2 regions of the Micrococcus sp. 116 genome follow, and region 1 is predicted to be linked to the other one. Evidence: riboswitches for the same ligand, from Rfam matches in the RefSeq annotation. Region 1 holds a riboswitch; the other holds the start of a gene.
The links. A riboswitch is a leader RNA that binds a small molecule or an ion and turns the genes downstream of it on or off. The one in region 1 is predicted to bind thiamine pyrophosphate.
Positions count from the first base shown of each region.

Region 1 (5,060 bases):
TCTCCTCGCCGATCGGGGCGAGCACCGCGTAGGCCAGCTGGATGTTGAAGGCCACGTACAGCACGCCCGAGAGCCACCACTGGTTGATCAGCGGGGACGAGGTCACGAGCGCGGCGACGTCGTCCACCGCGGCCCCCGGGTTCGCCAACCCCCACACCGCGACGCCGACGGCGACCACGATGATCAGGGGGACCACCACGGCCTGGACGCGCACGAGGCCCGTGATGCCGGCCAGCACCGAGACCACGCAGACGGCGGCCATCACCAGCGAGCCCACGAGCGAGGGCAGCCCGAACGCGGTGTGCACCGCCGCCCCGGCCCCGGCCAGCATGATCACCAGCGTCCCCAGCAGGGACGTGGTGATGCACAGGTCCGCGAACCAGGTGGGCACGCGCGACGTCGTGGGGTTCACGATCCGGTGGATGTCCGTGGTCCGCAGCTTCTGCGCCAGCCGCAGCACGATCACCGCGAGCAGGAAGAACAGCGCGCCGGCGATCACGAGCGCCCCCGTGCCGCCCCAGAGGCCGAAGCTCACGAAGTACTGCAGGATCTCGTTGCCCGAGGCGTACCCGGCGCCGATGGTGGTGCCGATGAACGTGGCGGCGATCCCGAGCGGGGAGGTCGGCCGCAGCGGCGCCGACTCCTCGGCTCGGCCGGGGTGCGCGGGAGAGCTCTCTGTGACGTGGGACATGCGACTACATTCTCATGGGCGGGATCGGCCCGGCCCGGGCGGCCGATCCGCCCCGACCCGAAGGAGCCCCCGCATGACCTCCGCCGTCCCCCGTGTGCTCAGCATCGCCGGCTCCGACTCCGGCGGCGGCGCCGGTGTCCAGGCCGACCTGAAGACCATCGCCGCGTGGGGCGGCTACGGGATGACCGCGATCACCGCGATCACCGCCCAGAACACGCAGGGCGTGCAGGCCGTCCACCCGCTGCCGGTGGACGTGGTGCGCGCCCAGCTCGACTCGGTCGCCGCCGACATCGCCGTGGACGCCGTGAAGATCGGCATGCTCGGCACGGTGGAGCTCATGCGGGCCGTCGCCGGCTGGCTCGAGGAGACCCGGCCCGCCGTCGTCGTGCTGGATCCGGTCATGGTGGCCTCGAGCGGGGACGCCCTCACCGCGGTGGGCGACGACGACGGGCGCGCCGCGTGGGCCCGGCTGCTGCGGGTGGCGCACCTGGTGACACCCAACCTGCCCGAGCTGGCCCGGCTGACCGGGCGGGACGCGACGGACTGGGACGCCGCCCTCGACGCCGCGCGGGGCCTGGCCGCCGAGCACGACGTGACGGTCCTGCTCAAGGGCGGGCACCTGGACGAGGCCGCAGCGGCGGAGGTGCCGGACGCCGTCGTGCGCGTGGACGGGGCTGTGCACGAGGTGCGCGGCCCGCGCGTGACGACCCGCGCCTCGCACGGCACCGGCTGCACCCTCTCCTCGGCCCTGGCCACGCTGGCCGGGGCGGGCCTGAGCTGGGAGGACGCACTCGAGCGGGCCAAGCCGTGGCTGGCCGACGCGATGCGGGCGGGGGAGGCGCTCGCGGTCGGGGACGCCTCGCGGCCGACGTGGCACGGGCCCGTCGACCATGGTCATGCGCAGCGGGGCTGAGGGCGGGACCTCCGGGCTTCGACACGTTCGAGGCGGGAAATCCGGCGAATACGCACCTCGGGACGTCCCATGAGGTCGATTTCCCGCCTCGAATGCCGGTGACCCGGACCTCCCGCTCCGCTCGAGCGTCCGGGTCCGCAGAACGCAGAAGAGCCGGACCACCGTGTCGCCACGGGGGTCCGGCTCTGTTCGCTCGTGCCCCCGGCAGGATTCGAACCTGCGGCCTTCTGCTCCGGAGGCAGACGCTCTATCCCCTGAGCTACGGAGGCGGGGGTCGCGACGCGTCGAGCGCGTTGCGGACTCGTCGACTCTACACCATCAGGACGGCCCGTCCGTGACCTCCCCGCGGGGCGCGTCAGCCGGGCAGGCCCGCGCGCAGGGTCCGGGCCGCGGCCTCGGGGTCCTCGGCCTGCGTCACGGCGCGGACCACCACGATCCGTTCCGCCCCGGCCGCGCGGACCTCGGGCAGCCGGTCCGCGTCGACGCCGCCGATGGCGAACCACGGCCGCGCCCCCGCCGGGTCCTCCGCGTCCAGGCGTGCGGCGAGGGTCGGCAGTTCCAGTCCGACGGCGGCCCGGCCCGGCTTCGTGGGCGTCACCCACACCGGCCCCGTGCAGAAGTAGTCCAGGCCGTCCTCCGCGCGGGCGCCGCGCACCTGCGCCTCGGTGTGGCACGAGCGGCCGAGCACCACGTCCGGGCCCAGCAGGGCGCGGCACTGCGCGGTGGTCAGGTCGGTCTGGCCCGTGTGGAACACGTCCACCCCGGCCAGGGCGGCGACGTCGGCGCGGTCGTTGGCGGCCGAGAGCGCCCCGTGCTCCCGGGCCAGCGGGACGAGCGTGGCGAACGCGGCCAGCTCGACCGCCACGTCCACGGCCTTGTCCCGCACCTGGATCACGTCTACTCCGCCGCGGAACGCCGCCGCGCAGAAGTCGGCGAACGCGGCCGTGTCGAGCGTGCCGTCCGGGCGCAGGAACCGCTGCAGGTCGGTGCAGACGTACAGCCGGGAGGCGGCGAGGCGGGCGCGGCGGCGCGCGCCGGGGCCGGTGCCGCCGTCGTCGCGGCCGGCCGCGGTCATCAGGAGCGGATCGGGGGAGTGCATGCGCCCACTGTGGCAGACTGGCCGCTGTTCCATGGGAGCCCGGGCCGCACACGCCGGGCTGAGAGGGCCGCAGGGGCGCACCGCGCCGGCGCGGCCGACCATCACCACTCGATGCGGGTCATGCCGCCGTGAGGAGGACCGGTCCGTGCACGTGGCCGTCGTCGGGGCCGGGATCATCGGCCTCACCGCCGCCGTGCGTCTGCGTGCCGCAGGCCACGCCGTCACCCTGATCGCCCCCGAGCTGGACGCCGCCGGGCGCCCGCACGCCGTGGCCGGGGCCACCCACGCCGCGGCGGGGATGCTCGCGCCGCTCGCCGAGACCCAGTTCAGCCAGGACGACCTCGCCCCGCTGCTGCAGGCCGGCTGGGAGGCCTACCCGGCCCTCGTGGACCTGCTCGCCGCCTTCACCGATGTGGAGACGGGCTTCCTCGCACAGGGCGCCTGGATCGTGGCCGCGGACCCCTCGGACGCCCGCGCCTGGGACCACGTGCTCGAGCACGCCTCGATCCTCGGTCGCCGGGTCGAGCCCGTCTCCGTCCGCGCGCTGCGCCGCGCCGAGCCCGCCCTGGCCCCGGGCCTGGCCGCCGGCTTCGACGCCCCGGACGACCATCAGGTGGACCCGCGACGGCTCGCCGCCGCCTGCGTCGCCGCCCTGCGCGCCGAGACCGGACCCGACGGCGGCCCGCTCCCGGTCGGCGCCGGACCCGCCGCCCGGTTCGTGGCCGGACGCGTCACCGCCGCCGGCCCGGAGGGCGAGGGGGTGCGCCTCACGCTGGCCGACGGGGGCGTCCTCACCGCCGACGGCGCGGTCCTCGCCGCGGGCCTGGGCCACCGCGGGATCGGCGGCGCGGCCACCGCCGTCGAGGTCCCGCTGCGCCCCGTCCACGGCGACGTGCTGCGTCTGCGGGTGCGCCCCGAGCAGCTGCTGCCGGGGGAGTCGCACCTGATCACCCGCACCGTCCGCGGCCTCGTCCACGGGCGCCAGGTCTACCTCGTGCCCCGCGCGGACGGCACCCTCGTGGTCGGCGCCTCGGCCCGCGAGGACGGCCTGGCCGGCACCTCCGCCGGGGCCGTGCTGGACCTGCTCGCCGACGCCGCCGCGATCCTGCCCGCCGTCCGCGAGTGCGAGCTGGTCGAGATCACCACCGCCGCCCGCCCCGGCACCCCCGACGACGCCCCGCGCGTGCTCGCCGTGCCCGAGGCTCCGGGCGCCGTCGTCGCCACCGGCTTCCACCGTCACGGGATCCTGCTCGCCCCCTGGGCGGCCGGGCGGATCCTCGAGCTGCTGCACGCCCGCCTGAAGGAGATCGCATGAGCACCCTCCCCCTGACCCTCAACGGAGAGCCCGCCGAGCTGGCCGTGGCCACCGTCCGCGACGTCGTCGCGCACGTCACCGGGCGCGCGATCGGCGAGGACGGCGCCGCCGCGGATGGGCGGCGGCTCGGCGTGGCCGTGGCGGTCGGCGGCGAGGTCGTGCCCCGGTCGGCCTGGGCCACCCGGGAGCTGGCCGCCGGGGACGAGGTCGACGTCGTCACCGCGGTGCAGGGGGGCTGAGCGATGGCCGAGCACCGCACCCCGCCCGCCGCCCCCGCGATCCCGCCGCTGCGGATCGGCGGCTACGACCTGGCCTCCCGGCTCATCATGGGCACGGGCGGCATCACCGACCTGACCGCCCTCGAGGGCGCCCTCGTCGCCTCCGGCACCACGCTCACCACCGTGGCGCTGCGCCGCTGGTCCGCGGACACCCGTGACGGCCTGGTCGCGCTGCTGGACCGCCTCGGCATCGACGTGCTGCCCAACACCGCCGGCTGCTACACCGCCCGGGACGCCGTGCTCACCGCCCGGCTCGGCCGGGAGGCGCTCGAGACCGACCTCGTGAAGGTCGAGGTCATCGCCGATGAGCGCACCCTGCTGCCCGACGTCGTCGAGACCCTCGAGGCCACCGAGCGGCTCGCCGCCGACGGCTTCACCGTCCTGGCCTACACCTCGGACGACCCCGCCATGGCGCTGCGCCTCGAGCAGGCCGGCGCCGCCGCCGTCATGCCGCTGGGCTCGCCGATCGGCTCGGGGCTGGGCATCCTCAACCGCGCACACCTGGAGCTGATCGTCTCCCGCGCCTCCGTGCCGATCGTGCTCGACGCCGGCGTGGGCACCGCCTCGGACGTCGCCCTGGCGATGGAGGCCGGCTGCGACGCCGTGCTCGCCGCCTCCGCCATCACCCGCGCCGCCGAGCCCGCCCGCATGGCCCACGCGTGCCGGCTCGCGCTCGAGGCGGGCTTCCGCGCCCGCCGTGCCGGGCGCATCCCGCGCCGCGAGCACGCCCTGGCCTCCTCGCCGATGGCCGGGCGGGTCACGGC
Region 1 covers NZ_LR732370.1:561,846-566,905, forward strand. The annotation lists gene CITRIK5_RS02635 (hypothetical protein) at 1-691, opposite strand, end outside; gene thiD (bifunctional hydroxymethylpyrimidine kinase/phosphomethylpyrimidine kinase) at 765-1,604, shown strand; tRNA gene CITRIK5_RS02645 (tRNA-Arg) at 1,801-1,873, opposite strand; gene thiE (thiamine phosphate synthase) at 1,960-2,703, opposite strand; TPP riboswitch at 2,725-2,855, shown strand; gene CITRIK5_RS02655 (FAD-dependent oxidoreductase) at 2,849-4,018, shown strand; gene thiS (sulfur carrier protein ThiS) at 4,015-4,257, shown strand; gene CITRIK5_RS02665 (thiazole synthase) at 4,261-5,060, shown strand, end outside.

Region 2 (5,060 bases), 1.2 Mb from region 1:
CGGCCGGCCCAGCAGCCGGGCGATCAGCACCGGCAGGGTGGGCGCGGACGGGCTCGCCAGGAAGCTCGTGGCCCCGAACTCACCCAGGGACACCGCGAACGCGAAGCCCGCGGCCACGCCCACGCCGCGGGCGAGGAACGGGCCGTCCACCGTGGCCAGCACCCGCCACGGGCCCGCCCCGAGGGTGCGTGCGGCCTCCCGCAGCCGCGGGTCCACCGCCGCGAGCACGGGCACGAGCGCCCGCACCGCGAGCGGCAGCGCCACCACCGCCTGGGCCAGCGGCACGAGCACGCCCGAGGCCGCCAGCTCCGGGAACGCGGCCCGCAGGGACACGACGAAGCCGAAGCCCACGGTCACCGCGGACACCCCGAGCGGCAGGAGCAGGGCGCCGTCGAGGGCCCGCTGGGCCGCCAGCGCCGCGCGTGAGCGGAAGGGCCGGGTCAGCAGCAGGGCCAGCGGCACGGCCACCACGAGCGTCACGAGCGTGGCGTCCACGGCCACCCGCAGGGACTGTTCGAGCGCCTGGGCCGGCGTCGACCCGCCCACGAACCCGCTGCCCGCGCTCGTGGACAGCAGCCGATAGTTGCCCAGCCCCCAGCCGTGGCGGGTGTGGAAGGAGCGCACCACGAGCGTCAGGATCGGCGCCACCACGAGCGCCACCACCGCGAGCATCACGGCCACCGGGACCGCGTCCGCGCGCGTGAGCCGGGCCGGCGGCGTCTCCCGCAGGCGCAGCGCCCGCTGGGTGCGCGCCGCCGTCACGCCGGAGACCACGACGGCGGCCAGCACCACCGCGAACTGCAGCACGGAGAACACCGCCGCGGTCCGCAGGTCCAGGTAGACGGAGGTCTGCACCCAGATCTCCGACTCGAGCGTGCCGTAGCCGGGCCGGCCGAGCGTCTGGACGATGCCGAACGCGGACGCGCAGAACAGGAACACCAGCGCCGCGCTCGCGGCGATCGCCGGGGCGAGCTGGGGCAGCGTCACGGTGCGGAACGCCCGCCACGGCGAGGCGCCCAGGGTGCGGGCGGCCTCGGTCTGGCGCGGGTCGAGCGCGTTCCACAGCGCGCCCACCTGGCGCACCACCACGGACACGTTGAAGAAGACCATGGCCAGCACGACGGCGGTGGTCGTCTGGTCCAGCCCGGTGAAGCCCAGCGGTCCGCCGGGGGCGAGCAGGGCGCGGAACGCGACGCCGACCACCACCGTGGGCAGCACGAACGGCACGAGCACGAGGGCGCGGAGCACGGCCCGCCCCGGGACGCGACGCCGGTGCAGCACGAACGCGGTCGGCAGGCCGAGCGCCACCGAGACCACCGTGCCGGCGGCGGCCATCCCGAGCGTCTGGCCGAGGATGCGCCACGTGCGCTCGCGGGCGAGGGTCTGGCCGAAGGCGGTGAGGTCCACGGCGCCGGTGAACGCGTCGGCGTCGCCGCCGATCCCGCGCCAGAGCATGGCCGCCACGGGCCACGCGAAGAAGACGAGCAGGAAGGCGACCGGCAGGACGGCGGCCACCAGCCACCACGGGCCGAGCCCGTCCCCCCGGCCGCGGGCCCGCCGGCGCGGCAGGTCTGTGCCGGGGGCCGCGACCTCGGTGAGCGCGGACATCAGCGCCGGGAGGCCTCGGCCAGGGCGGTCCACTCCTTCAGCAGGTCCTCGCGGCGCTCGTCGATGCGGGCGGGGTCCGGGGTGATGGCGTCCTCGACGAGCGGCGCGTTCTGCGCCCACTCCTCGGGCAGCTGCACCGACTCGTCGATCGGGTACATGTACATCGACTCGGGCAGGGCGGACTGGACCTCCTCGGTGAGCATGAAGTCCACGAACGCCTGCGCGCCCTCGGGGTTCTTCGCGCCCTCGAGCACGCCGGCGTACTCGACCTGCGGGGTACAGGAGTCCTCGATCACCTCGGTCTCGGGGGCGAACGCGGGGGAGGAGGAGTAGGAGAGCACCACCGGGAACCGACCCTTGCCCTCGCCGCCGGAGAAGTCCGAGTTGTAGGCGTCGGACCAGCTGTCGGCGACCTTGCCCCCGTTCTCCATCAGGCCCCGCCACCAGTCCTGCCAGCCGTCGTCGCCGTACTTCTCCGTGGTGGCCGCGAGCAGCGCCAGGCCGGGGGAGGAGGCCACGGGGGAGGTGGCGACCGTCAGCTTCGCGTACTCGGGGTCGTCGAGCTGGTCGATCGAGGTGGGGGCCTCGACGTCGTGGGCCTCGAACCATGCCGGATCCGTGTTGAAGCACACCTGGCCCTGGTCCACCGGGGTCATGCGGTCCTCCACCATCCGGTCCTGTGCGGAGGCGGGCAGGTCCTGCGGGGTGTATTCGGCGACGACGCCCTCGCGGACGAGGCGGTGCGCCGAGTGGTCCTCCACGCCGTAGACGCCGTCCACGGTGGGCTCGTCCTTGGCCAGCAGGAGCTGGTTCACCACGCTGCCGGCGTCGCCGGGGGCCGTGGTCTTCAGGGTGTAGCCGGACTCCTGCTCGAACTTCTGGACGAGCTCCTGGGGCAGGTTGAACGAGTCGTGCGTCATGATCGTCACCGTCGTCGGCTCGCCGCCGGCGCCGGCGGCGGACGACGACGCCCCGTCGCCGGACGAGCCGGACACCGAACAGCCGGTGAGGGCGAGGGCGGCCACTGAGAGGGCGGCGAGGGCGCGGTGCGGGGTGCGGGACATGGCGGTTCTCCTCTGGGACGGCAGAGGGGCCGGGACGAGGCCGCCACCGGAATCCCGGGACGACGTCGACCGGGAGACTCGACTTCCTTCGCCGGTGCGGACCGGAGCAGGTTCGAGGGTCTGCGGCGGACCGCACTCTCAGCGCCGCGCGGGCGCTCCCCTGTCGATGTGGACTGGTCCCGACCCTACCCCGTCCGGCCCGCGCATAGACTGCCCGCGTGAGCGCCGCACAGCCCGCGGGGGTGACCCCGCCGCCCGCCTCGTCCAGCCCCGCCTCCGACTGGGACATCCGCCGCCCCCACCGCATGTGGCCGCGCATGCTGGTGATCGTTCTGACGCTCGCGGGCCTGGTGCTGGTGGTGCAGTTCTTCCAGGGGATCGCCTCCATCGCGGCGCCTGTGTTCCTGGGGCTGAACCTCGTGATCGTGGCCTACCCCCTGCAGGCCTGGCTCATCCGCCGGGGCCTGCACCCCGTGCTCGGGGCCGCCACCACCGTCCTGCTGGTCGTCGCGGTGATGGCCGTGTTCGGGGGCATGATGGTGTGGTCCGGCCTCGAGCTGGTGGCGGAGCTGCCCAAGTACGCGGACCGCTTCCAGCAGATCGTCCTGGACGTCTCGCACTGGCTCAACGAGCGCGGCGTGACCCCGGACATGGTGTCCCAGCAGCTGGCCTCGATCGACATGAGCGCCGTGACCGGGACGGCCGTCAGCGCCGTCACGAAGATCGCCACGAACGTCTACGCGGTCTTCGGCCTGCTCGTCACCGTGATCATGGGCATGTTCTTCCTGGCGATGGACTCGATGGACGTCGAACGCCGCGTCCGCCTGCTCAGCACCGCCCGCCACGAGTTCGGCCACGCCCTGGTCGAGTTCGCCCAGGGCGTGCGCCGCTACTGGGTGGTCACCACGGTGTTCGGCCTGATCGTGGCGGTGCTGGACGTGATCGCCCTCATGCTGATCGGCGTGCCGCTCGCGCTCGTGTGGGGCGTGCTCAGCTTCCTCACCAACTACATCCCGAACATCGGCTTCATCATCGGCCTGCTGCCGCCGGCCGTCCTGGGCCTGGCGGCGGGCGGCTGGTCCGACTTCCTGTGGGTGGTGGTCAGCTACTCGGTGCTGAACTTCGTGCTGCAGTCCGTGATCCAGCCCAAGGTGGCCGGCGACGCGATCGGCGTGATCCCCACCGTCAGCTTCCTCTCCCTGCTCTTCTGGGCCTGGGTCCTCGGCCCGCTCGGCGCCATCCTCGCGCTGCCCTGCACGCTGCTGGCCAAGGCCGTGCTGATCGACGCCGACCCGAACGCCCGCTGGATCAACGCGCTCATCGCCTCGGACCTGAAGGGGATGGAGCGCCGTCAGTCCTCGCTCCTGGAACGGCTGCGCCCGGCGGCCTGGCGATCCGACGCGCACGGGGGAGATGAGGACCGCGCCTCGGCGGACGGCGGGGACGACGACGGTCCCGCGACGGACGAGGTCACGGGCGAGGCTGGAGCAGCACCAGGTCGTTGAGCGCGCCGGCCAGCCGCAGCAGCGGCGGGGCGGGGAACGACAGCTGGGGCAGCCCCGGGTGCAGTGCCGCGCACGCGGCGGCCGCGGCCTCCTCACCCGCGGCGTCCTCGAACGCCGGCCGCAGCACCGCCGCGCCCAGCGGCAGCGTGTCCAGGAGGGAGCGGGGGCCCCGCTCGGCCGGGTCGTACTCGGCGGGCTGCGCCGCCCCGGTCACCGTGCGCACGCGCAGGGGCCGGCCGGCGGCGTCGTCGGCGCCCTGCAGGAAGCGCAGCGCCGCCGCGGCGTACGGGTGCTCGGGGTGGAACCGGTCGCCGCGCCAGTGCACGGCGGCCTCGCCGTCGCCCTGCAGGCGCACCCACGAGGCCAGGTGACCGGGCCCGCCCCACGGCCCGGTGTCCGGCCGCGGTGCCGGCGGCACCCACAGCACCCGGGTGATCCCCAGCAGGGCGGCGAACTCGGCGGCCACCTGGCCGGGGGTCCACGCGCCGTTGATCCGCCCGTCCAGCACGGGGTCCGCGGCCACCACGGCCGTCCCCTCGCCGTCGGTCACCCAGGCCCCGCGCGGGGCGCACAGCAGGGGCGTGAGCAGCGGCAGTCCCGCCGCCTCCGCCACGGCCGTCGCGGCCGCCCCGTCGAGCGGCCCGGTCCCGGTCAGGCCCGCGGCGCTGCGCCAGGCGACGGCGGCCAGGCCCTCGGGGCGGCGGATGAAGCTCGGCCCGGTGCGGCCCAGCAGCGGTGAGCCCACGGGCGCGCGCAGCAGGTCCACCTCCGGGGGCATCAGCCGCGCCGCCCCGGCGTCGCGCGGGTGGGCGAGCACGGTGACCGGCAGCACGGCGGCGAGCGTCTCGGCCAGGCCCACGACGGCGTCCCGCGTCTCGTCTAA
Region 2 covers NZ_LR732370.1:1,763,518-1,768,577, reverse strand. The annotation lists gene CITRIK5_RS08215 (iron ABC transporter permease) at 1-1,608, opposite strand, end outside; gene CITRIK5_RS08210 (thiamine ABC transporter substrate binding subunit) at 1,608-2,672, opposite strand; TPP riboswitch at 2,739-2,844, opposite strand; gene CITRIK5_RS08205 (AI-2E family transporter) at 2,891-4,177, shown strand; gene CITRIK5_RS08200 (agmatine deiminase family protein) at 4,143-5,060, opposite strand, start outside.
Region 2: another riboswitch for thiamine pyrophosphate. It lies ahead of CITRIK5_RS08210 (thiamine ABC transporter substrate binding subunit); the one in region 1 lies ahead of CITRIK5_RS02655 (FAD-dependent oxidoreductase).